DNA from 3 places in the Escherichia sp. HH091_1A genome. Region 1 is predicted to be linked to each of the others. Evidence: predicted binding sites of a transcription regulator. Region 1 holds the regulator's gene; each other region holds the start of a gene.
What was found. The regulator ArgR, encoded in region 1, controls arginine synthesis, uptake and breakdown. The targets are predictions, from matches to a motif close to ANTGAATAAAAATACANT.

Region 1 (7,202 bases):
CCGGTCCGGCCTTTGCTGCGGGAGGTGAACCGTATTCTGGCGCTATTCGCTATCGTGGCTTTTTGCGCATCATCGGCACATTTATTGGCTGTATTGCCGGACTGGTGATCATCATTGCGATGATCCGCGCACCATTATTGATGATTCTGGTGTGCTGTATTTGGGCCGGTTTTTGTACCTGGATTTCCTCGCTGGTACGAATAGAAAACTCCTATGCGTGGGGGTTGGCTGGTTATACCGCGCTGATCATTGTGATTACCATTCAGCCGGAACCGCTTCTTACGCCGCAGTTTGCCGTCGAACGTTGTAGCGAGATCGTTATCGGTATTGTGTGTGCAATTATGGCGGATTTGCTCTTTTCTCCGCGATCGATCAAACAAGAAGTGGATCGAGAGCTGGAAAGTTTGCTGGTCGCGCAATATCAATTAATGCAACTCTGTATCAAGCATGGCGATGGTGAAGTTGTCGATAAAGCCTGGGGCGATCTTGTGCGACGCACCACGGCGTTACAAGGTATGCGCAGCAACCTGAATATGGAATCTTCCCGCTGGGCGCGGGCCAATCGACGTTTAAAAGCGATCAATACGCTATCGCTGACGCTGATTACCCAATCCTGCGAAACTTATCTTATTCAGAATACGCGCCCGGAATTGATCACTGATACTTTCCGCGAATTTTTTGACACGCCGGTAGAAACCGCGCAGGACGTCCACAAGCAGCTCAAACGCCTGCGGAGAGTTATCGCCTGGACCGGGGAACGGGAAACGCCTGTCACCATTTATAGCTGGGTCGCGGCGGCAACGCGTTATCAGCTTCTCAAGCGCGGCGTTATCAGTAACACAAAAATCAACGCTACTGAAGAAGAGATCCTGCAAGGCGAACCGGAAGTCAAAGTAGAGTCAGCCGAACGTCATCATGCGATGGTTAACTTCTGGCGAACCACACTTTCCTGCATTCTGGGGACGCTTTTCTGGCTGTGGACGGGCTGGACTTCCGGCAGTGGTGCAATGGTGATGATTGCGGTAGTGACGTCACTGGCAATGCGTTTGCCGAATCCACGCATGGTGGCGATCGACTTTATTTATGGGACGCTGGCGGCGCTGCCGTTAGGGCTACTCTACTTTTTGGTGATTATCCCTAATACCCAACAAAGCATGTTATTGCTGTGTATTAGCCTGGCAGTGCTGGGATTCTTCCTTGGCATTGAAGTACAGAAACGGCGATTGGGCTCGATGGGGGCGCTGGCCAGCACCATAAACATTATCGTGCTGGATAACCCGATGACTTTCCATTTCAGTCAGTTTCTCGACAGCGCATTAGGGCAAATCGTCGGCTGTGTGCTCGCGTTCACCGTTATTTTGCTGGTGCGGGATAAATCGCGCGACAGGACTGGACGTGTACTGCTTAATCAGTTTGTTTCTGCCGCTGTTTCCGCGATGACTACCAATGTGGCACGTCGTAAAGAGAATCACCTCCCGGCACTTTATCAGCAGCTGTTTTTGCTGATGAATAAGTTCCCAGGGGATTTGCCGAAATTTCGCCTGGCACTGACGATGATTATCGCGCACCAGCGCCTGCGTGATGCGCCGATCCCGGTTAACGAGGATTTATCGGCGTTTCACCGGCAAATGCGCCGCACAGCAGACCATGTGATATCTGCCCGTAGCGATGATAAACGTCGTCGGTACTTTGGCCAGTTGCTGGAAGAACTGGAAATCTACCAGGAAAAGCTACGCATCTGGCAAGCGCCACCGCAGGTGACGGAACCAGTACATCGGCTTACGGGTATGCTCCATAAGTATCAACATGCGTTGACCGATAGTTAAGTCAAAACCGACGCCAAAAGCGTCGGTTTTTTCATGGCTATACTTAGCAATGAACGGCAGAACTCGCCGCGAAACGTGACGGTGGCAACAGATGAATATTTATACCTTTGATTTTGATGAGATTGAGAGTCAGGAGGATTTTTATCGCGACTTTAGCCAAACCTTTGGTCTGGCAAAAGATAAAGTACGCGATCTCGACTCTCTATGGGATGTGTTAATGAACGATGTCCTGCCGCTACCACTTGAGATTGAATTTGTTCATCTGGGAGAGAAAACGCGTCGCCGTTTTGGCGCGTTAATATTGCTGTTTGATGAGGCAGAGGAAGAGCTGGAAGGGCATTTGCGTTTTAATGTTCGTCATTAGCGCAAAAAAAAGCCCCCGAACCGGGGGCAATATCGTCGGACAAGACGATGAGGGTTTATTTGTACAGTTCAGCCGTAGCGTGCCAGGTGTCACCGCTACGAGCTTCAGTAATCTGGTAGGCCGTTGCGCCTTTCTCTTCCGCTTTTTTGTTCAGCATTTCACGCATATCCATTGGCGAAGACGCCACACCACTTACGGATACGGTCCCGATTGCTTCACGATTTTGTGCTTGTGCAGCATCAATGGAGTCGGCAGCGAATGCACCGAAAGAGAGAACAGAAAGTACGCTTAATGCAGCAACAGTGGTTTTGATTTTCATGATTTTTACCTCGACATAATCTTTTAGCTGGGCCTTTGTTTCGTGACCCATATCACAAAATCAAGTATACACTAATTATTGAACTAATTAATACCACACTAACTGTTTCAGTTGATACTAAGTGTTAAAAGTGTGAGTTTTAATAACAAAAAAGAATTAAAAACACGGTTATTTATTATTAATTCTATTATTTTCAATTAGATAATGAATTTTGCATAATGTGCTTTTTTAACTCATGTATTCATTATGTGAATGATATGTCGCGCTAAAACGCACTATTCGTTAAATTAATCGTAGGAGAAAGCAGGGGGATGAGAGGGAAAAGCAACATTTTCCCCGCCGCCAGAAGCGACGGGGCAGAGATTAAAGCTCCTGGTCGAACAGCTCTAAAATCGCTTCGTACAGGTCTTTGACGGTGAAACCGTTAGCAGGGGTAGTAAAGATGGTGTCATCGCCAGCGATGGTGCCCAGAATACCTTCTGCTTTGCCCAGTGAGTCCAGCAGGCGAGCAATTAACTGCGCCGCGCCAGGGCTGGTATGAATCACGACAACTGCATCGTTGTAGTCTATATCCAGCACCAGATTCTTCAATGGACTGGAGGTAGTTGGTACACCCAGTTCAGCTGGCAGGCAGTAAACCATTTCCATTTTGGCATTGCGTGTACGTACAGCACCAAACTTGGTCAACATCCGCGAGACTTTAGACTGATTAATATTGTCAAAGCCTTGCTCCTGCAACGCGGCGACGATTTCGCCCTGGGAGCTAAATTTCTCTTCTTTAAGTAATGCTTTAAATGCTTTAACTAGTTCTTCTTGCTTAGCCGAGCTTCGCATAAGTCACCCGATATGGTGGTTGATACAACATTATTGTGCATACAGATGAATTTTTATGCAAACAGTCAGCCCTGAAGAAGGCTGAAATAATGTTATGAAAGAGCGGGATTTTATCAAATTTCGTTATTGAGAAACATGCCTGCGTCACGGCATGCAAATTCTGCTTAAAAGTAAATTAATTGTTATCAAATTGATGTTGTTTTGGCTGAACGGTAGGGTATATTGTCACCACCTGTTGGAATGTTGCGCTAATGCATAAGCGACTGTTAATTACGTAAGTTAGGTTCCTGATTACGGCAATTAAATGCATAAACGCTAAACTTGCGTGACTACACATTCTTGAGATGTGGTCATTGTAAACGGCAATTTTGTGGATTAAGGTCGCGGCAGCGGAGCAACATATCTTAGTTTATCAATATAATAAGGAGTTTAGGATGAAAGTCGCAGTCCTCGGCGCTGCTGGCGGTATTGGCCAGGCGCTTGCACTACTGTTAAAAACCCAACTGCCTTCAGGTTCAGAACTCTCTCTGTATGATATCGCTCCAGTGACTCCCGGTGTGGCTGTCGATCTGAGCCATATCCCTACTGCTGTGAAAATCAAAGGTTTTTCTGGTGAAGATGCGACTCCGGCGCTGGAAGGCGCAGATGTCGTTCTTATCTCTGCAGGTGTAGCGCGTAAACCGGGTATGGATCGTTCCGACCTGTTTAACGTTAACGCCGGCATCGTGAAAAATCTGGTACAGCAAGTTGCGAAAACCTGCCCAAAAGCGTGCATTGGTATTATCACTAACCCGGTTAACACCACAGTTGCGATTGCTGCTGAAGTGCTGAAAAAAGCCGGAGTTTATGACAAAAACAAACTGTTCGGCGTTACTACGCTGGATATCATTCGTTCCAACACCTTTGTTGCGGAACTGAAAGGCAAACAGCCGGGCGAAGTTGAAGTGCCGGTAATTGGCGGTCACTCTGGTGTTACCATTCTGCCGCTGCTGTCACAGGTTCCTGGCGTTAGTTTTACTGAGCAGGAAGTGGCTGATCTGACCAAACGTATCCAGAACGCGGGTACTGAGGTGGTTGAAGCGAAAGCCGGTGGCGGGTCTGCAACCCTGTCTATGGGCCAGGCAGCTGCACGTTTTGGTCTGTCTCTGGTTCGCGCACTACAGGGCGAACAAGGCGTTGTCGAATGTGCCTACGTTGAAGGCGACGGTCAGTACGCACGTTTCTTCTCTCAACCGCTGCTGCTGGGTAAAAACGGCGTGGAAGAGCGTAAATCTATCGGCACCCTGAGCGCATTTGAACAGAACGCGCTGGAAGGTATGCTGGATACGCTGAAGAAAGATATCGCCCTGGGCGAAGAGTTCGTTAATAAGTAATTGATTAGCGGATAATAAAAAACCGGAGCACAGACTCCGGTTTTTTGTTTTGAGCGCACGAATTAATTGGTTGCCGGATATTCCTGAATGGTGACCTGCAGCGTTAACTGCTTATCATCACGCATCACGACAACCGGGATCACCGAGCCAGGGCGAATTTCCGCCACCTGATCCATCGTCTCCAGAGCAGAGATGGCCGGTTTGTTATCCACCGAAATAATCAAATCATTGACCTGTATACCCGCATTCGCCGCCGGGCCGTCAGGTGACACTTCATTAACCACGATCCCTTGCAGTTGATCTATACCACCGCCCTGCGCGTGCAGTGGTGCGATCTCACGTCCGCCGATACCAATGTAGCCGCGGATCACGCGACCATCGCGGATCAGCTTATCCATAATTTTGGTTGCTAACTGGAAAGGAATCGCAAAGCCGATGCCTTCCGGCGTTTCGCCATCGTTACTCTTATCAAACGACAGCGTGTTAATGCCCATCAGTTCGCCCAGCGAGTTCACCAGTGCGCCGCCAGAGTTACCGTGGTTAATGGAAGCATCGGTTTGCAGGAAGTTTTGCCGCCCGGTCGGGTTCAGACCAATTCGACCCGTGGCACTAATAATCCCCTGGGTAATGGTCTGCCCGAGGTTGTACGGGTTACCGATCGCCAGTACCACGTCACCAATGTGCGGTACGCGACGTGCATTGATTGGAATGGTAGGTAAACCGCCAGTGGCATTAATTTTAAGTACCGCCAGATCGGTTAGAGAGTCAGATCCCACCAGCAATGCTTCAAATACACGTCCATCTTGTAAGGCGACGATGATCTGATCGGCGTCGTTGATGACGTGTTTATTGGTGATGATATAACCGCGTTGATCCATGATTACACCGGATCCCAGGGTGCGGATCTCAAGCTGGTTGTGAGAGTTGGTGTTCAAACCACGGTTGTAAACGTTAACCACCGCTGGCGCGGCGCGGCGAACTGCCAGATTATAGCTGGCAGGCGTCTCATCGGTACTGTCAAATTGCGGAGTGGAAAGCGGGTTAAGGCTGCGCAGCGAAGGCATGGCAACCAGCAGAATAGCGCCGACAATTAATCCAATCGCAACGGAACGTAAGAGCTTCACAAACATGATGGAGGCGTCATTAAAAAAGGGAACGACAGCAGCATACCACGAGTTAACCGGACATCACACGTCAGCCTGATGCCCGGTTTACGACATTAACGCATCAGCAAATAGATGCTTTCATTGCCGCGTACAATTTGCAGGGCGATGATGGCCGGTTTTGCCGCCAGCACTTTACGCATTTCAGCAATCGAGTTCACCCGATCGCGGTTGACACCAATGATCACATCGTCTTTTTGCAAGCCTGCCTGAGCAGCTGGGCTTCCTTTGACAACCTCATCGATCTTAATACCTTTGCCGCCATCTTTTAGCTGACCATCGCTCAACGTTGCACCTTCCAGCGCTGGCGTGATCATTTCAGCACTGGCTGACGAAGAGGTACTGGTATCGAGCGTCACTTCTACTTCCAGTGGTTTGCCATTACGCAGCAGGCCGAGCTTTACTTTCGTGCCCGGCTCGGTGGTTGCGATACGAGAGCGCAACTCAGCAAAGCTATTCAGTGGTTTGCCGTTGAGGCTGGTAATAATATCACCCGCTTTGACGCCCGCTTTTGCCGAGCCAGAACCTGGCAGCACTTCGCTGACAAACGCGCCACGCTGTACGTCAAGGTTGAAGGCTTTGGCGATATCGGCACTCATCTCGGTGCCTTTGATGCCTAACAGACCGCGTTTGATTTCACCAAAGTCGATAAGCTGCTGCGCCAGTGTTCGCGCCATATTACTGGGGATGGCAAATCCAATCCCGACGCTCCCACCGCCAGGCGCAAGGATTGCAGTGTTGATGCCAATTAACTCACCGTTAAGGTTTAACAGTGCACCGCCGGAGTTACCGCGGTTAATGGAAGCATCTGTCTGGATAAAGTTTTCAAGACCTTCAAGATTCAACCCGCTGCGGCCTAATGCGGAAACAATGCCAGAGGTGGCGGTTTGCCCAAGGCCAAATGGGTTACCGACCGCCACGGCAAAATCACCGACGCGCAATTTATCGGAGTCGGCAATAGCGATTTGCGTTAATTTGCTCGGGTTTTGAATTTGCAACAGGGCGATATCGCTCTGGTCATCGCTACCAATCAGTTTTGCATCAAACTCGCGCCCATCATTGAGCTGAATACTGATTTTCTGTGCCTGATTAATCACATGGTTGTTAGTCAGCACATAGCCTTTACTGGCGTTGATGATGACACCGGAGCCTAAACCTTCGAAAGGTTGTGCAGGTTGATCCGGTAAATCATCACCAAAAAACTTTTTGAATTCTTCCGGGATTTTCTGTCCCTGACTGGCCGTTCCTTCCACTCGTACGCTCACCACTGCCGGAAGCACTTTTTCTAGCATTGGAGCCAAACTGGGGAGGGGGGCCTGATCG
Region 2 (7,202 bases), 1.2 Mb from region 1:
GCTATCAGCGTATGCAGGGCAAAAACACCCTGTGGCAGGTCGGTACTGACCACGCAGGGATCGCTACCCAGATGGTCGTTGAGCGCAAGATTGCCGCAGAAGAAGGTAAAACCCGTCACGACTACGGCCGCGAAGCTTTCATCGACAAAATCTGGGAATGGAAAGCGGAATCCGGCGGCACCATTACCCGTCAGATGCGCCGTCTCGGCAACTCCGTCGACTGGGAGCGTGAACGCTTCACCATGGACGAAGGCCTGTCCAATGCGGTGAAAGAAGTTTTCGTTCGTCTGTATAAAGAAGACCTGATTTACCGTGGTAAACGCCTGGTAAACTGGGACCCGAAACTGCGTACCGCTATCTCTGACCTGGAAGTGGAAAACCGCGAATCGAAAGGTTCGATGTGGCACATCCGCTATCCGCTGGCTGATGGCGCGAAAACAGCAGACGGTAAAGATTATCTGGTGGTTGCGACTACCCGTCCGGAAACCCTGCTGGGCGATACCGGCGTGGCCGTTAACCCGGAAGATCCGCGTTACAAAGATCTGATTGGCAAATATGTCATTCTGCCGCTGGTTAACCGTCGTATTCCGATTGTTGGCGACGAACACGCCGATATGGAAAAAGGCACCGGCTGCGTGAAGATCACTCCGGCGCACGACTTTAACGACTATGAAGTCGGTAAACGTCACGCCCTGCCGATGATCAACATCCTGACCTTTGACGGTGATATCCGTGAAAGCGCCCAGGTGTTCGATACTAAAGGTAACGAATCTGACGTTTATTCCAGCGAGATCCCGGCAGAGTTCCAGAAACTGGAGCGTTTTGCCGCGCGTAAAGCAGTCGTTGCTGCGGTTGATGCACTCGGCCTGCTGGAAGAAATTAAACCGCACAACCTGACCGTTCCTTACGGCGACCGTGGCGGCGTAGTTATCGAACCGATGCTGACCGACCAGTGGTACGTGCGTGCCGATGTACTGGCGAAACCGGCAGTTGAAGCGGTTGAGAACGGCGACATTCAGTTCGTACCGAAGCAGTACGAAAACATGTACTTCTCCTGGATGCGCGATATTCAGGACTGGTGTATCTCTCGTCAGCTGTGGTGGGGTCACCGTATCCCGGCATGGTACGACGAAGCGGGTAACGTTTATGTTGGCCGCAACGAAGACGAAGTGCGTAAAGAAAATAACCTCGGTGCCGACGTTGCCCTGCGTCAGGACGAAGACGTTCTCGACACCTGGTTCTCCTCCGCGCTGTGGACCTTCTCCACGCTCGGCTGGCCGGAAAACACCGACGCACTGCGCCAGTTCCACCCAACCAGCGTGATGGTATCCGGCTTCGACATCATCTTCTTCTGGATTGCCCGCATGATCATGATGACCATGCACTTCATCAAAGATGAAAATGGCAAACCGCAGGTGCCGTTCCACACCGTTTACATGACCGGCCTGATTCGTGATGACGAAGGCCAGAAGATGTCCAAATCCAAGGGTAACGTTATCGACCCGCTGGATATGGTTGATGGAATTTCTCTGCCGGAACTGCTGGAAAAACGTACCGGCAATATGATGCAGCCGCAGCTGGCGGACAAAATCCGTAAGCGCACCGAGAAGCAGTTCCCGAACGGCATTGAGCCCCACGGCACTGATGCCCTGCGCTTTACCCTGGCCGCACTCGCTTCTACCGGTCGTGACATCAACTGGGATATGAAGCGTCTGGAAGGTTACCGTAACTTCTGTAACAAGCTGTGGAACGCCAGCCGCTTTGTGCTGATGAACACAGAAGGTCAGGATTGCGGCTTCAACGGCGGCGAAATGACGCTGTCGCTGGCGGACCGCTGGATTCTGGCGGAGTTCAATCAGACCATTAAAGCGTACCGCGAAGCGCTGGACAGCTTCCGCTTCGATATCGCCGCAGGCATTCTGTATGAATTCACCTGGAACCAGTTCTGTGACTGGTATCTGGAGCTGACCAAGCCGGTAATGAACGGTGGCACCGAAGCAGAACTGCGCGGTACTCGCCATACGCTGGTGACTGTACTGGAAGGTCTGCTGCGCCTCGCGCATCCGATCATTCCGTTCATCACCGAAACCATCTGGCAGCGTGTGAAAGTACTTTGCGGTATCACTGCCGACACCATCATGCTGCAACCGTTCCCGCAGTATGATGCATCTCAGGTTGATGAAGCCGCACTGGCCGACACCGAGTGGCTGAAGCAGGCGATCGTTGCGGTACGTAACATCCGTGCAGAAATGAACATCGCACCGGGTAAACCGCTGGAGCTGCTGCTGCGTGGTTGCAGCGCGGATGCAGAACGTCGCGTAAATGAAAACCGTGGCTTCCTGCAAACGCTGGCGCGTCTGGAAAGCATCACCGTGCTGCCTGCCGATGACAAAGGTCCGGTTTCCGTTACGAAGATCATCGACGGTGCAGAGCTGCTGATCCCGATGGCTGGCCTCATCAACAAAGAAGATGAGCTGGCGCGTCTGGCGAAAGAAGTGGCGAAGATTGAAGGTGAAATCAGCCGTATCGAGAACAAACTGGCGAACGAAGGCTTTGTCGCCCGCGCACCGGAAGCGGTCATCGCGAAAGAGCGTGAGAAGCTGGAAGGCTATGCGGAAGCGAAAGCGAAACTGATTGAGCAGCAGGCTGTTATCGCCGCGCTGTAATCAACACCGTGATGAAAACGAAGGCCGGAGCATGCTCCGGCCTTTTTTATCTCTTACAGAAATGGTAAAGAAGGCATAACTCCCCGAGAAATACTGGCTAAGAAGCCTTTATCTGGTTGTTCTTCTTTATTGATTAAAGGAAGGTCATCCAAATCGCCCAGCAAATACGTATTTTTTGCCTGCCAGTCAATCATCCATATTTTCAACAGTGGATAAGCCAGACCGCCCGTAATCCCGGATATCACCACCAACGCACACATGCGATAAAGCATACCGTGGTACGTTAAAGTTGAGCGAAAACGAATACGCCCATCATTCAGTGATAGGTTGCTCATAAAATGGTTTCGCAACGACACCGTTAAATAACTGGTGCTAACAGCAATCCCAAAATAATAGATTAACTGCGCGATTATCATTTTACGTTGCATTTCCATAAATTGCTGTAAATTCTCAATGTCATCATTTGCATATACAGAACTATCATACGCATTTAATATTTGATCGAAGATAATATAACCAGCAACAGCGAGAAAAGGCAATAAAGCTAAAAATGCGAGAATGGCATATTTTATACAATACGTAGTATCTAATTTCACCTTGAAACGATGTATACCGAAACTGGTATTGCTCCAGAGAAAACTCATTACCAGACTATATAAAGTACCATTAAAAATACCAATGGAAACAATACCAACTATTGCCATCAGAACCATAGATATAATAACACTACTTGAACTATTGGCATGTAGCATCTTTGTCGAGATAAAGAAAACAGTCCCCATCCCAACGGCCATTAAAATCGGCAAGAAAAAGGTCACCCACCAGAACCCTTTCATAGAGCAATTAAAACTAAATCTTACGCCGTTGAGACTGGTCATTAAGGCCTGATGACGCAGTCCTTTTGCTGCCATAAATATAAGCAAAACCAACAGTAACAAAGTCAAAACACAACCAACAAGCGGCATATCTGCTGACACTGTCATTAAGATTGCGAAATAGAAAAAAACAAAAACAAGACAACTAACAAAAACATTCCCACCGGTAATTCCATAAGAAAATCGTTGTCCGTTAACTTCCATATTAGCATAAAGATAACGCTTACATTTCATTAATGCCCATGGTAAATAGATACCTAACGTTATAATCGTTAACAACACATTCACCACACAAATAAGAAAATACCTCTCACCTGTACCATGAAAAACAAACGAATGGGACGGAACATCCATTTCATTAATAACTTGAGCCATAAAAAATCCCTGAATTAAAAAATCCATTGATATAACTTATATATACAGACAGTAAAATGTTCTGCCACGTTACAATACTCTTATCAGTAATAGGCTGGCAAAAACTTTATTACTTTATAAGTCGCTTGCGCACGTAAGAAGAGAGTGGTATTAAACAAATGTATAATTACTTTATTTTTATTGGGTTAAACTATGAATAACATTGCGCCGCAATCACCTGTAATGCGTCGCCTGACGCTGCAGGATAATCCTGCTATCGCCCGCGTCATTCGTCAGGTATCCGCCGAATACGGTCTTACCGCTGATAAAGGCTACACCGTCGCCGATCCGAATCTTGACGAGCTGTATCAAGTGTATAGTCAGCCTGGCCATGCATATTGGGTAGTTGAGTACGAGGGTGAAGTGGTCGGCGGCGGTGGGATAGCGCCATTAACCGGGAGTGAGTCGGACATTTGCGAACTGCAAAAGATGTATTTTCTTCCGGCTATCCGCGGCAAAGGGCTGGCAAAAAAACTGGCCTTAATGGCGATGGAGCAGGCGCGAGAGATGGGTTTCAAACGCTGCTATCTGGAAACGACAGCTTTTTTAAAGGAAGCCATTGCGCTTTATGAGCATTTGGGCTTTGAGCATATCGACTATGCGCTTGGCTGCACGGGCCATGTCGATTGTGAAGTGCGGATGTTGCGCGAACTCTAAAAAAATGCCCGCGTGTTCAACTCGCGGGCATTCGAACATTAACAACGTACGTTTTGTTTATGCCGGATGTGACATGAATGCCTTATCCGGGCAACAAATTCACCAGGTTGCAGGAACTACCTGGGCCTGATGCGCTACGCTTAATTAGTGGCGAACTCCGTCATCGTCTTCATCGACAAAATCTTCATCGTCGCCATCTTCGCCGTTAGGATCTTCAAAGTAAGTGCCCCAACCGTCGTACTCAACGTCAAATTTCTCTGCCAGCGTCATCAGTTGTTCAACCTGGGCATCGATCAGATCGGCATTCAACGCGCACTCGCTGAGGATGTCGCAGCAAATCACCACATCACCATCCTCTACTTCCAGTTCTTCCGGATCGGTGACTTCATATCCGAGTTTAAACGCTTCTACCGCTGCTTTCTCCAGCGTTTCAAGGTCGTCTGCGGAAAGATGGTGCTCAATGGTGTACAGCGCATCTGGATCGCTGCCATCTTCCAGTAATTCTTCAATAATTAAACGTGTTTCTTCACGCTGTTCTTCCAGTTGTTCCGGGTTTGCCATGGCTCATTCCTCTTAATGTCCTGCCGATACTCTTATTGTCACACACCACTGACATTGCCTCCACCTTTGTGATAAAGATTTATGCTTTAGACTTGCAAATGAATAACCATACATATAAATTGAATTTTAATTCATTTAGGCGTTAGCCACAGGAGGGATCTATGTCCGGGTTTTATCATAAGCATTTCCTGAAATTACTCGATTTCACGCCAGCTGAACTTAACAGCCTGCTGCAGTTAGCCGCGAAGCTGAAAGCCGATAAGAAAAGCGGTAAAGAAGAAGCCAAACTCACTGGTAAAAACATCGCGCTCATCTTCGAAAAAGACTCGACCCGTACCCGATGCTCTTTCGAAGTTGCCGCATATGACCAGGGTGCTCGCGTTACTTATCTCGGTCCAAGCGGCAGCCAAATTGGTCATAAAGAGTCGATTAAAGACACTGCCCGCGTGCTTGGTCGCATGTATGACGGTATTCAGTATCGCGGCTATGGTCAGGAGATTGTCGAAACACTGGCGGAATACGCTGGCGTGCCGGTATGGAACGGCCTGACCAATGAGTTTCACCCCACGCAGCTGCTGGCGGATCTCCTCACCATGCAGGAGCATTTGCCCGGCAAAGCGTTCAACGAAATGACGCTGGTCTATGCAGGTGACGCACGTAACAACATGGGCAATTCGATGCTCGAAGCTGCAGCGCTTACCGGTCTGGATTTGCGTCTGGTCGCGCCACAGGCGTGCTGGCCAGAAGCTGCGCTGGTTACGGAATGCCGCGCCCTGGCACAACAAAATGGCGGGAATATTACGCTGACGGAAGATGTAGCTAAAGGAGTTGAAGGTGCTGACTTTATCTATACCGATGTATGGGTGTCGATGGGTGAAGCAAAAGAAAAATGGGCTGAACGCATTGCATTACTGCGTGATTATCAGGTGAACAGCAAGATGATGCAGTTGACCGGTAACCCGGAGGTCAAATTCCTCCACTGCCTGCCCGCGTTTCATGACGACCAAACGACGCTTGGCAAAAAAATGGCGGAAGAGTTTGGCCTACATGGCGGAATGGAAGTGACTGATGAGGTCTTCGAATCTGCCGCCAGCATTGTATTTGATCAGGCGGAAAACCGCATGCATACCATCAAAGCGGTGATGGTCGCGACGCTCAGTAAATAATTGACATCTCTATAAAGATGCCGGGAAATACAAAAAATATCCCGGCATCATATTATTTTATGCAGTGTGAGTTCTATTCTTCCACCCCCATTTTTCTATTACTGTTCGTAAATTTTCCGGAGGATTTAATTTTTCTAACTGTTTTTCATTAATATAATTATATATATTGATTTTCCCATCCCGGAGGACTTCCATCATTCTTGTTCTAATTTTTAATTCATTAACCATCTTTTCTTCAAAAATCTTAACGACATAACCCGGAAATTTATTTACAATTTCTTTTGTTTTTTCTTCATCACCATAAACATATCCTAACTCATTAAGATACAGCTGTTCGCCCTCATAACACTTAAGTAATTGATAGAAGTACCACTTAGCAAAATCAGGTTGCTTCATGAAAAAACCCTTCAAAATAATATCATTTACTAAAATGCTGACAGGCACTTCATTAAATAGCAACTTAACATCATCAAATAACTTTAGTATTAAGCGTGATTTTTCTTGATTGCTTAAGTTAAAATCATTGACATATGCAACCAACTTATCCCAAATCAATTCCTGTAATTTACGGCTATTTTTATAGGGTTCTTTATCGAGATTGAAAAATAAGGTCTCAGCTATTTTAATTTTAGATTGATCGCAGCTAAAATCTTTAGATTGATCGCGGCTAAAATCAATATGATTTATCACAGAGCATGCATGCTTTATCTTTGCAGAATCACCAAAATATTGCATGCTTTTATTAAAACACCAATCCAGTATTCTTACATCATCAATATATGGGGATTTTAAAAAAGTCTCCAGAATCGAATCGATGACCGGTGTAAGGTTAACTTTTGCATCATCTAAGGAATCAATAAGAA
Region 3 (7,202 bases), 470 kb from region 1:
TCCAAAAAAAAAGGCAAGGCACGTCAGAAGTAATAATTACTTCAAACATTGCCTTGCCTGATTTAACAGTTACAAGATGATTAACTAATGCATATACATTACACGGAATTGTGCTTAATTAAAGAGATGGTCGGCTTATTTTTCAAGCCGACATTCAAATATTCGACATCAGTCACAAAACCAACGTCTAATATTCAGGTAAATATTATCTATTCAACGAAATATAAATTCATTGAATAAATAAAAACATTATCCCCTTCTCGCCAGCGTCGCCCCATCGGCAAAATACGCTTTTATCCCTGCGAGGATTGATTCCGCAACTTCCTGCTGGAAGGTTGCCGTTTTCAGTTTACGTTCTTCCTCAACGTTACTGATAAACGCCGTTTCGACCAAAATAGAGGGTATATCAGGCGCTTTCAGCACGGCAAACCCGGCTTGTTCAACCTGATTTTTATGCAGCTTGTTGATTTTACCGAGCTTATTCAACACAGCTTTACCAAACTTCAGACTGTCGGCAATGGTCAGCGACTGCACCATATCGAACATAGTATGGTCGACATAACGGTCGCCGCTCTTACTCACGCCACCAATCAAGTCCGAGGCGTTCTGAGTTTGCGCCAGATATTTTGCCGCGGTACTGGTTGCACCTTTGGTAGAGAGCGCAAACACAGAGGAACCGCTCGGCTGGCGACTGGTAAAGGCATCGGCATGAATAGAGACAAACAAGTCAGCACGCTGTTTCTGTGCTTTTGCTACGCGCACTTGCAACGGAATGAAGATGTCTTCATTACGGGTCATGTAAACTTTCATATTGCCCTCTTTCTCAATCAGAGAGCGCAAACGGCGGGCAATTTGCAATACCACGTCTTTTTCACGCGTTTTGTATTTCCCCACCGCACCGGAGTCTTCGCCGCCATGGCCAGGGTCAAGCATAATGACAATCGGACGATCGCGCCCTGCTTTGCCTGGCTGCGGGCCACTCTGCGCAGGCGGCACCTGCTTTTCGAGATCGCCTTTATTGTAATCCTCCAGCAGCGCCAACAGCGGGTCCTGCATGTCCTGAGCATTGGCAGGATAGAGATCCATCACCAGACGCTCTTTAAACCCGGCGACCGGAGCAAGGGCAAACAGCTGCGGTTTTACGTTTTGCTTTAACTCAAAAACCATCCGCACGGTTTGCGGGTCAAACTGCCCGACGCGCGCCGACTTGATGAACGGGTCATCAGCACGAATTTGTGCCGCCATCCCCTTGAGCACTGAGTTCAGGTTTACATCTTCGATATCCACCACCACGCGTTCAGGGTTACTCAACGCGAACTGCTTATATTTCAGCTGACGATTAGATTCTACCGTCACACGGGTGTAGCTGGACGCAGGCCAGACGCGCACCGCCACGACCTGGCTGACCGCAGCCAGACTGACCTGACTTACGCTCAATAGCCACATGGCACCCGCGCCTTGCAGTAAACGACGACGGCTGATTGCTGTGTTGGATCCCGACATGCATCTCCCGAGCAAAAAAATCTAAGCTGTGTAACAAATAAACGACTAATTTGACCGGAAACTTTAGCGAAAGACGCATAATCTGTCATCTAATAAACGGTAAACATTCTTTTTATATTCACGGCATTACTGATAAAAAAGTTGCTCATGCGTAAAATTTGCACTTGCACCCAGTGAAAAAACAGAATAAAAATACAATAATTACGAATAATCATGCAAAGAGGTGTGCCGTGGTGAAGGAACGTAAAACCGAGTTGGTCGAGGGATTCCGCCATTCGGTTCCTTATATCAATACCCACCGGGGAAAAACGTTTGTCATCATGCTCGGCGGTGAAGCCATTGAGCATGAGAATTTCTCCAGTATCGTTAATGATATCGGGTTGCTGCACAGCCTCGGCATCCGTCTGGTCGTGGTCTATGGAGCGCGCCCGCAGATCGATGCGAATCTGGCAGCGCATCACCACGAACCGCTATATCACAAAAATATACGCGTGACCGACGCCAAAACACTAGAACTGGTGAAGCAGGCTGCGGGAACATTGCAACTGGACATTACTGCTCGCCTGTCGATGAGTCTCAATAACACGCCGCTGCAGGGCGCGCATATCAACGTCGTCAGTGGCAATTTTATTATTGCCCAGCCGCTGGGCGTGGATGACGGTGTGGATTACTGCCATAGCGGGCGTATCCGGCGGATTGACGAAGATGCGATTCATCGTCAACTGGACAGCGGTGCGATAGTGCTGCTGGGGCCGGTCGCGGTTTCAGTCACTGGCGAGAGCTTTAATCTGACCTCGGAAGAGATCGCCACTCAACTGGCCATCAAACTGAAAGCTGAAAAGATGATTGGTTTTTGCTCTTCACAGGGCGTCACTAATGACGACGGCGATATTGTCTCCGAGCTTTTCCCTAACGAAGCACAAGCGCGGGTAGAAGCTCAGGAAGAGAAAGGCGATTACAACTCCGGTACGGTGCGCTTTTTGCGTGGTGCGGTGAAAGCCTGCCGCAGCGGCGTACGTCGCTGTCATTTAATTAGTTACCAGGAAGATGGCGCGCTGTTGCAAGAGTTGTTCTCACGTGACGGTATCGGTACGCAGATTGTGATGGAAAGCGCCGAGCAAATTCGTCGCGCAACAATCAACGATATTGGCGGCATTCTGGAGTTGATTCGCCCACTGGAGCAGCAAGGTATTCTGGTACGCCGTTCTCGCGAGCAACTGGAGATGGAAATCGACAAATTCACCATTATTCAGCGCGATAACACGACTATTGCCTGCGCAGCACTCTATCCGTTCCCGGAAGAGAAGATTGGGGAAATGGCCTGTGTGGCCGTTCACCCGGATTACCGCAGCTCATCAAGGGGCGAGGTTTTGCTGGAGCGCATTGCCGCTCAGGCGAAGCAAAGCGGATTAAGCAAATTGTTTGTACTGACCACGCGCAGTATTCACTGGTTCCAGGAACGTGGATTTACCCCGGTGGATATTGATTTACTGCCCGAGAGCAAAAAGCAGTTGTACAACTACCAGCGTAAATCCAAAGTGTTGATGGCGGATTTGGGGTAAGTGGTGGAAATCGCCAGATGCGACATGCGCAATGCCTGGAGGCATGATAAACACGCTAGCATCGCATCAGGTATTGACGCTCATCGTCGGATGCGGCGTGAACGCCTTATCCGACCTACATCAAATCAAAGGTGTTGATGGCGGATTTAGGGTAAGCGACGGAAATCGCCAGATGCGCATATGCGCAATGCCCGGAGGCATGACAGGACGCGCATGCGTCGCATCAGGCAATCACGTTTATTCCCGCGAACTAAACAACGCCGCCAGACCACTGCGCCGCTCAGTACGAGTGGCGATTGCCGCACTTAATATGCGCTCATCGGCATACAACGACAGACGGCGACGCGCGCGGGTCACCGCAGTGTAAACCAGCTCTCGCGTTACAACTGGCGTGCGTTGGTTCGGTAAAATCAACGCCGCATGGTCAAACTCCGATCCCTGCGATTTATGTACCGTCATCGCCCACGTGGTTTCGTGTTCTGGCAGGCGGCTCGGTTGCACAGACTTAATATTGCCATCCGGCATCGCAAACCAGACGCGCGTCCCCTGCCCGCGATCCAGCGCAATACCGATATCGCCATTAAACAACCCAAGCGCGCTGTCATTACGGGCAATCATCACTGGTCGGCCTTCGTACCAACGAGAGTGCGGATGACGATGAATTTTGCGCTTCTGTTGCATAAACTGCTCAATTCGCTCATTCAGTCCAGCCACGCCAAACGGCCCTTCCCGCAGGGCGCACAAAAGCTGGTACTCATTGAACGCCTGAATGATTAAATCCGGCTCGGCACGCGCTTGCAGCAGATCCAGATAACGCCCGTAACCCGCAAGAGCCTCCTCAAGCATCGCAATATAGTCTTCGCCGCTCTGTAAAAGCCGTTTTTCGATATCAGTAAAATCCTGCTGAAAAACGGTTTTCACTGCCGTTTTATCACCACGGTTGATCGCCGCAGCTAACTGACCAATGCCAGAATCGCTGCCGAAACGATAGCTTTTTTGCAGCAGGCAGAGACTGTCGCGCAAAGATGCCGCTTCTGTGCCAGTTCCTGACGGAACATGACTTCCCGTCAGACGACTTAATTGCCCGGCACGCTCGGCGGTAAAGCCTGCGTTGGCATAAGCGCAGATATCGCCCAGCACAGCTCCAGCCTCAACCGAGGCCAGTTGATCGCGATCACCGAGGAAGATCACTCTGGCATGATCGGGCAACGCATCGATCAGGCGCGACATCATGGGGAGATCGATCATTGACGCTTCATCCACCACCAGCACATCAAGATGCAGCGGGTTACCGGCATGATGGCGTAAACGCTGGCTACCTGGCTGCGCGCCCAGGAGACGGTGCAAGGTGCTGGCGTCTTCCGGTATGCGTTTCTTTTGTTCATCGGTCAGCGGTAACTGGCGCAAAGCTTTGCCAAGCGATTCGGTTAAGCGCGCGGCAGCTTTCCCCGTTGGCGCAGCCAGGCGGATACGGCAGCGTTCGCCGTCTGCCATTTGAATTAACGCTGCCAGCAACTTCGCTACGGTGGTCGTTTTACCGGTGCCAGGGCCGCCGGAAATCACCGAGATCCGCCGCGTCAGCGCCACTGCCGCCGCCACTTTTTGCCAGTTAATTTCATCGCTTACTGGAAAAAGTTTGTCCAGGGTTTGCGCCAGTAGAGCTTCATCAACCTCAATGGCATGATTCACTTCGTTGAAAAAGCGTGCCACTGTGCGCTCGTTACACCACATGCGATTCAAATAAAGACGATCACCACAGAGGATCATCGGCGTTGGTTCATCTCCCCGGCTGACCGCTTGTGAAGCCAGCAAGCATTCTTCCCAATTTTGTAACTCACCGATTTCGCTGACGAAGGTTGCTAACAGCGGATGTGACTCCTCGTTATTTTCCAGTCGTGAGAGCGGTAAACAGACATGCCCTTCCCCGGCGTCGTGGCTTAACAGGGCTGCCGCGAGGGTGACGGCAGGATGTTCATCTCCCGCCACGGTCAGGGCAAATTGCACATCCAGCGGGCGTAGCTGTTTGTGCTCCACAGCTTCCAGTAATTGCTTTTGCAATTTCATTACGCCTCCTCCAGGGTCATACCGGCAAACATCTCATCCATCAGGTCAATCAACCCGGCGTTGGGTCGGGTTGTGTAAATCCCTTGTTGCGGATGTTCTTTATCAACGCCACGCAGGAACAGATAGATAACGCCGCCAAAGTGACGATCATAGTCGTAATCAGCAATGCGATGGCGCAGATAACGATGCAGCGCCAGGGTATAAAGCTGATATTGCAGATCATAGCGGTGTGCCTGCATCGCCGCTGCCATAGCCTGTTGGGTATAAGCCGAACTGTCTTCACCCAGCCAGTTGGATTTATAGTCGAGCAGGTAATAACGCCCTTCGTGGCGGAATACCAGGTCGATAAAGCCTTTTAACATGCCGCGTACCTGCATGAACTCCAGCGGCGGGCAGCCAGCGGATAGCGGATCAAACTGGCGAATTAGTGCATCAAGCTGGCTGGCGATGAGCGGTTCACTAATCGGCAGGTAAAACTCCATCTCCACCTGTTTATCGCGGTCGGAAAGCTGATTCAGGCTAACACCCGTTTCATTGAGAGGTGCCTGGAGGACAGCCGTGATCCACTCGGTCAATACTGGTTCCCACTGCGATTCAAAGCCGCCGAGTTCCAGTTTTTCCTGTACCCAGTTCGGGTCAACCGGCTGGGTAAAATCGAGGTCTTCAAACAAACTGTGCAAGAATGTCCCTGGTGACGCACCGCGCGGGAACTGATGCGGTGTTAACGTCGGTTCTTCAACGACGCTGACCACGCCTGCGGCATCAACATCCAGCCGTGGCATCAGATCCTGAGCGATACCGTGACCACGCTGCTGCAAACCTGAATAGCTGGTGACGCGCCAGTTATCGCCAGGCAATCGTTGTAGCATCTTCGCATTCAGTTCTGCTGTAAAAACATCATTAAACTGCCAGGGCTGGTTATCACCCGTTTGTGCCGTTTGCCAGGCAATATCCTCATCGCACAACGCTTCAATACAGGTGCGAAGCCCTGCCGCATCTTGCGGTTCCCCTTTTTGCAGCAAACGCCCGAGCGCACTTTGGTGGACGTCGGTGTCACCTTTTTTATCGCCACGACGGCGCACCAGCGGTGCAACGCCGAGACTGCAATGCCAAACCGAACGCGTCAGCGCCACGTAAAGCAAACGCAGATCTTCCGCCAGACGTTCGGCCTCCGCGAGGTCGACGCTTTCTGGCGCAGCATTAAGATCCAGAACAGCCTCAAACGAGTGGCGATCGTGATAAAACGCCTGATCCTGGACGCGGAAATTGGTGATAAACGGCAGCCAGACCAATGGATATTCCAGCCCTTTCGATTTGTGGATCGTGACAATCTGCACCAGATGTTTATCACTTTCGAGACGCATTTGTTGGCTGGAGGCATTACTGTCTGGCTCGAGGATATGTTGCGATAACCAGCGTACCAGCGCATGTTCACTTTCCAGCTGCGTTCCGGCTTCTTGTAGCAGTTCGCTGATATGCAAAATGTCTGTAAGCCGTCGCTCTCCGCCTGCCGTAGCCAACAGGTTTTCTGCAATGTTACGCGCCGACATTAGCGCCCGCAGCATCGGCATAACGCCACGTTTGCGCCAGATTTGCCGATAACCATCGAACTCTTCGACTACCGCATCCCACGCGTGTTCGTCATTGTTCAGCGTTTCAATATCCAGCGCATTCAGCCCCATCATTGACGTTGCCAGCGCACTGCGCAGGGTGTTCTCACGTTCGGGCGTCATCACAGCCTGCAACAGCCAAAGCATCTCCTGCGCTTCCAGAGTTTCAAAAACACTGTCGCGGTTCGAAAGGTAAACGGAAGGGATTTCCAGCAGCGTTAAGGCATCGCGCACTTGGGCGGCCTCCTGGCGGCTGCGCACCAGCACACTGATGTCCGAAGCACGCACCGGACGCGCGTAGTCGCCGTTCATCAGCAACGCTTCGCCCCGCTGTCCGGCTTGTAGCCAGTCGCGGATTTGCGCAGCACATACCTGCGCCATGGTACTTTGATAGTCGCCAACGCCGCAGCTTTCGCCTTCCATCAGCCACATTTTCATCGCAGGCTGCGTTTCACCTTTAAAC

Region 2: argF (ornithine carbamoyltransferase) is a predicted target of ArgR. The motif match lies at 5,292-5,309, and genes of this name have one in related genera.
Region 3: argA (amino-acid N-acetyltransferase) is a predicted target of ArgR. The motif match lies at 1,685-1,702, and genes of this name have one in related genera.

Annotation. Positions count from the first base shown of each region.
Region 1 covers NZ_AP025747.1:4,020,650-4,027,851, reverse strand. The annotation lists gene aaeB (p-hydroxybenzoic acid efflux pump subunit AaeB) at 1-1,826, shown strand, start outside; gene QUF14_RS20200 (barstar family protein) at 1,918-2,190, shown strand; gene yhcN (peroxide/acid stress response protein YhcN) at 2,246-2,509, opposite strand; gene argR (transcriptional regulator ArgR) at 2,873-3,343, opposite strand; gene mdh (malate dehydrogenase) at 3,778-4,716, shown strand; gene degS (outer membrane-stress sensor serine endopeptidase DegS) at 4,779-5,846, opposite strand; gene degQ (serine endoprotease DegQ) at 5,936-7,202, opposite strand, start outside.
Region 2 covers NZ_AP025747.1:5,196,826-5,204,027, reverse strand. The annotation lists gene valS (valine--tRNA ligase) at 1-2,666, shown strand, start outside; gene QUF14_RS25685 (YjgN family protein) at 2,720-3,916, opposite strand; gene QUF14_RS25680 (GNAT family N-acetyltransferase) at 4,109-4,612, shown strand; gene rraB (ribonuclease E inhibitor RraB) at 4,757-5,173, opposite strand; gene argF (ornithine carbamoyltransferase) at 5,335-6,339, shown strand; gene QUF14_RS25665 (DNA-binding protein) at 6,397-7,202, opposite strand, start outside.
Region 3 covers NZ_AP025747.1:3,548,110-3,555,311, forward strand. The annotation lists gene amiC (N-acetylmuramoyl-L-alanine amidase AmiC) at 250-1,503, opposite strand; gene argA (amino-acid N-acetyltransferase) at 1,734-3,065, shown strand; gene recD (exodeoxyribonuclease V subunit alpha) at 3,303-5,129, opposite strand; gene recB (exodeoxyribonuclease V subunit beta) at 5,129-7,202, opposite strand, start outside.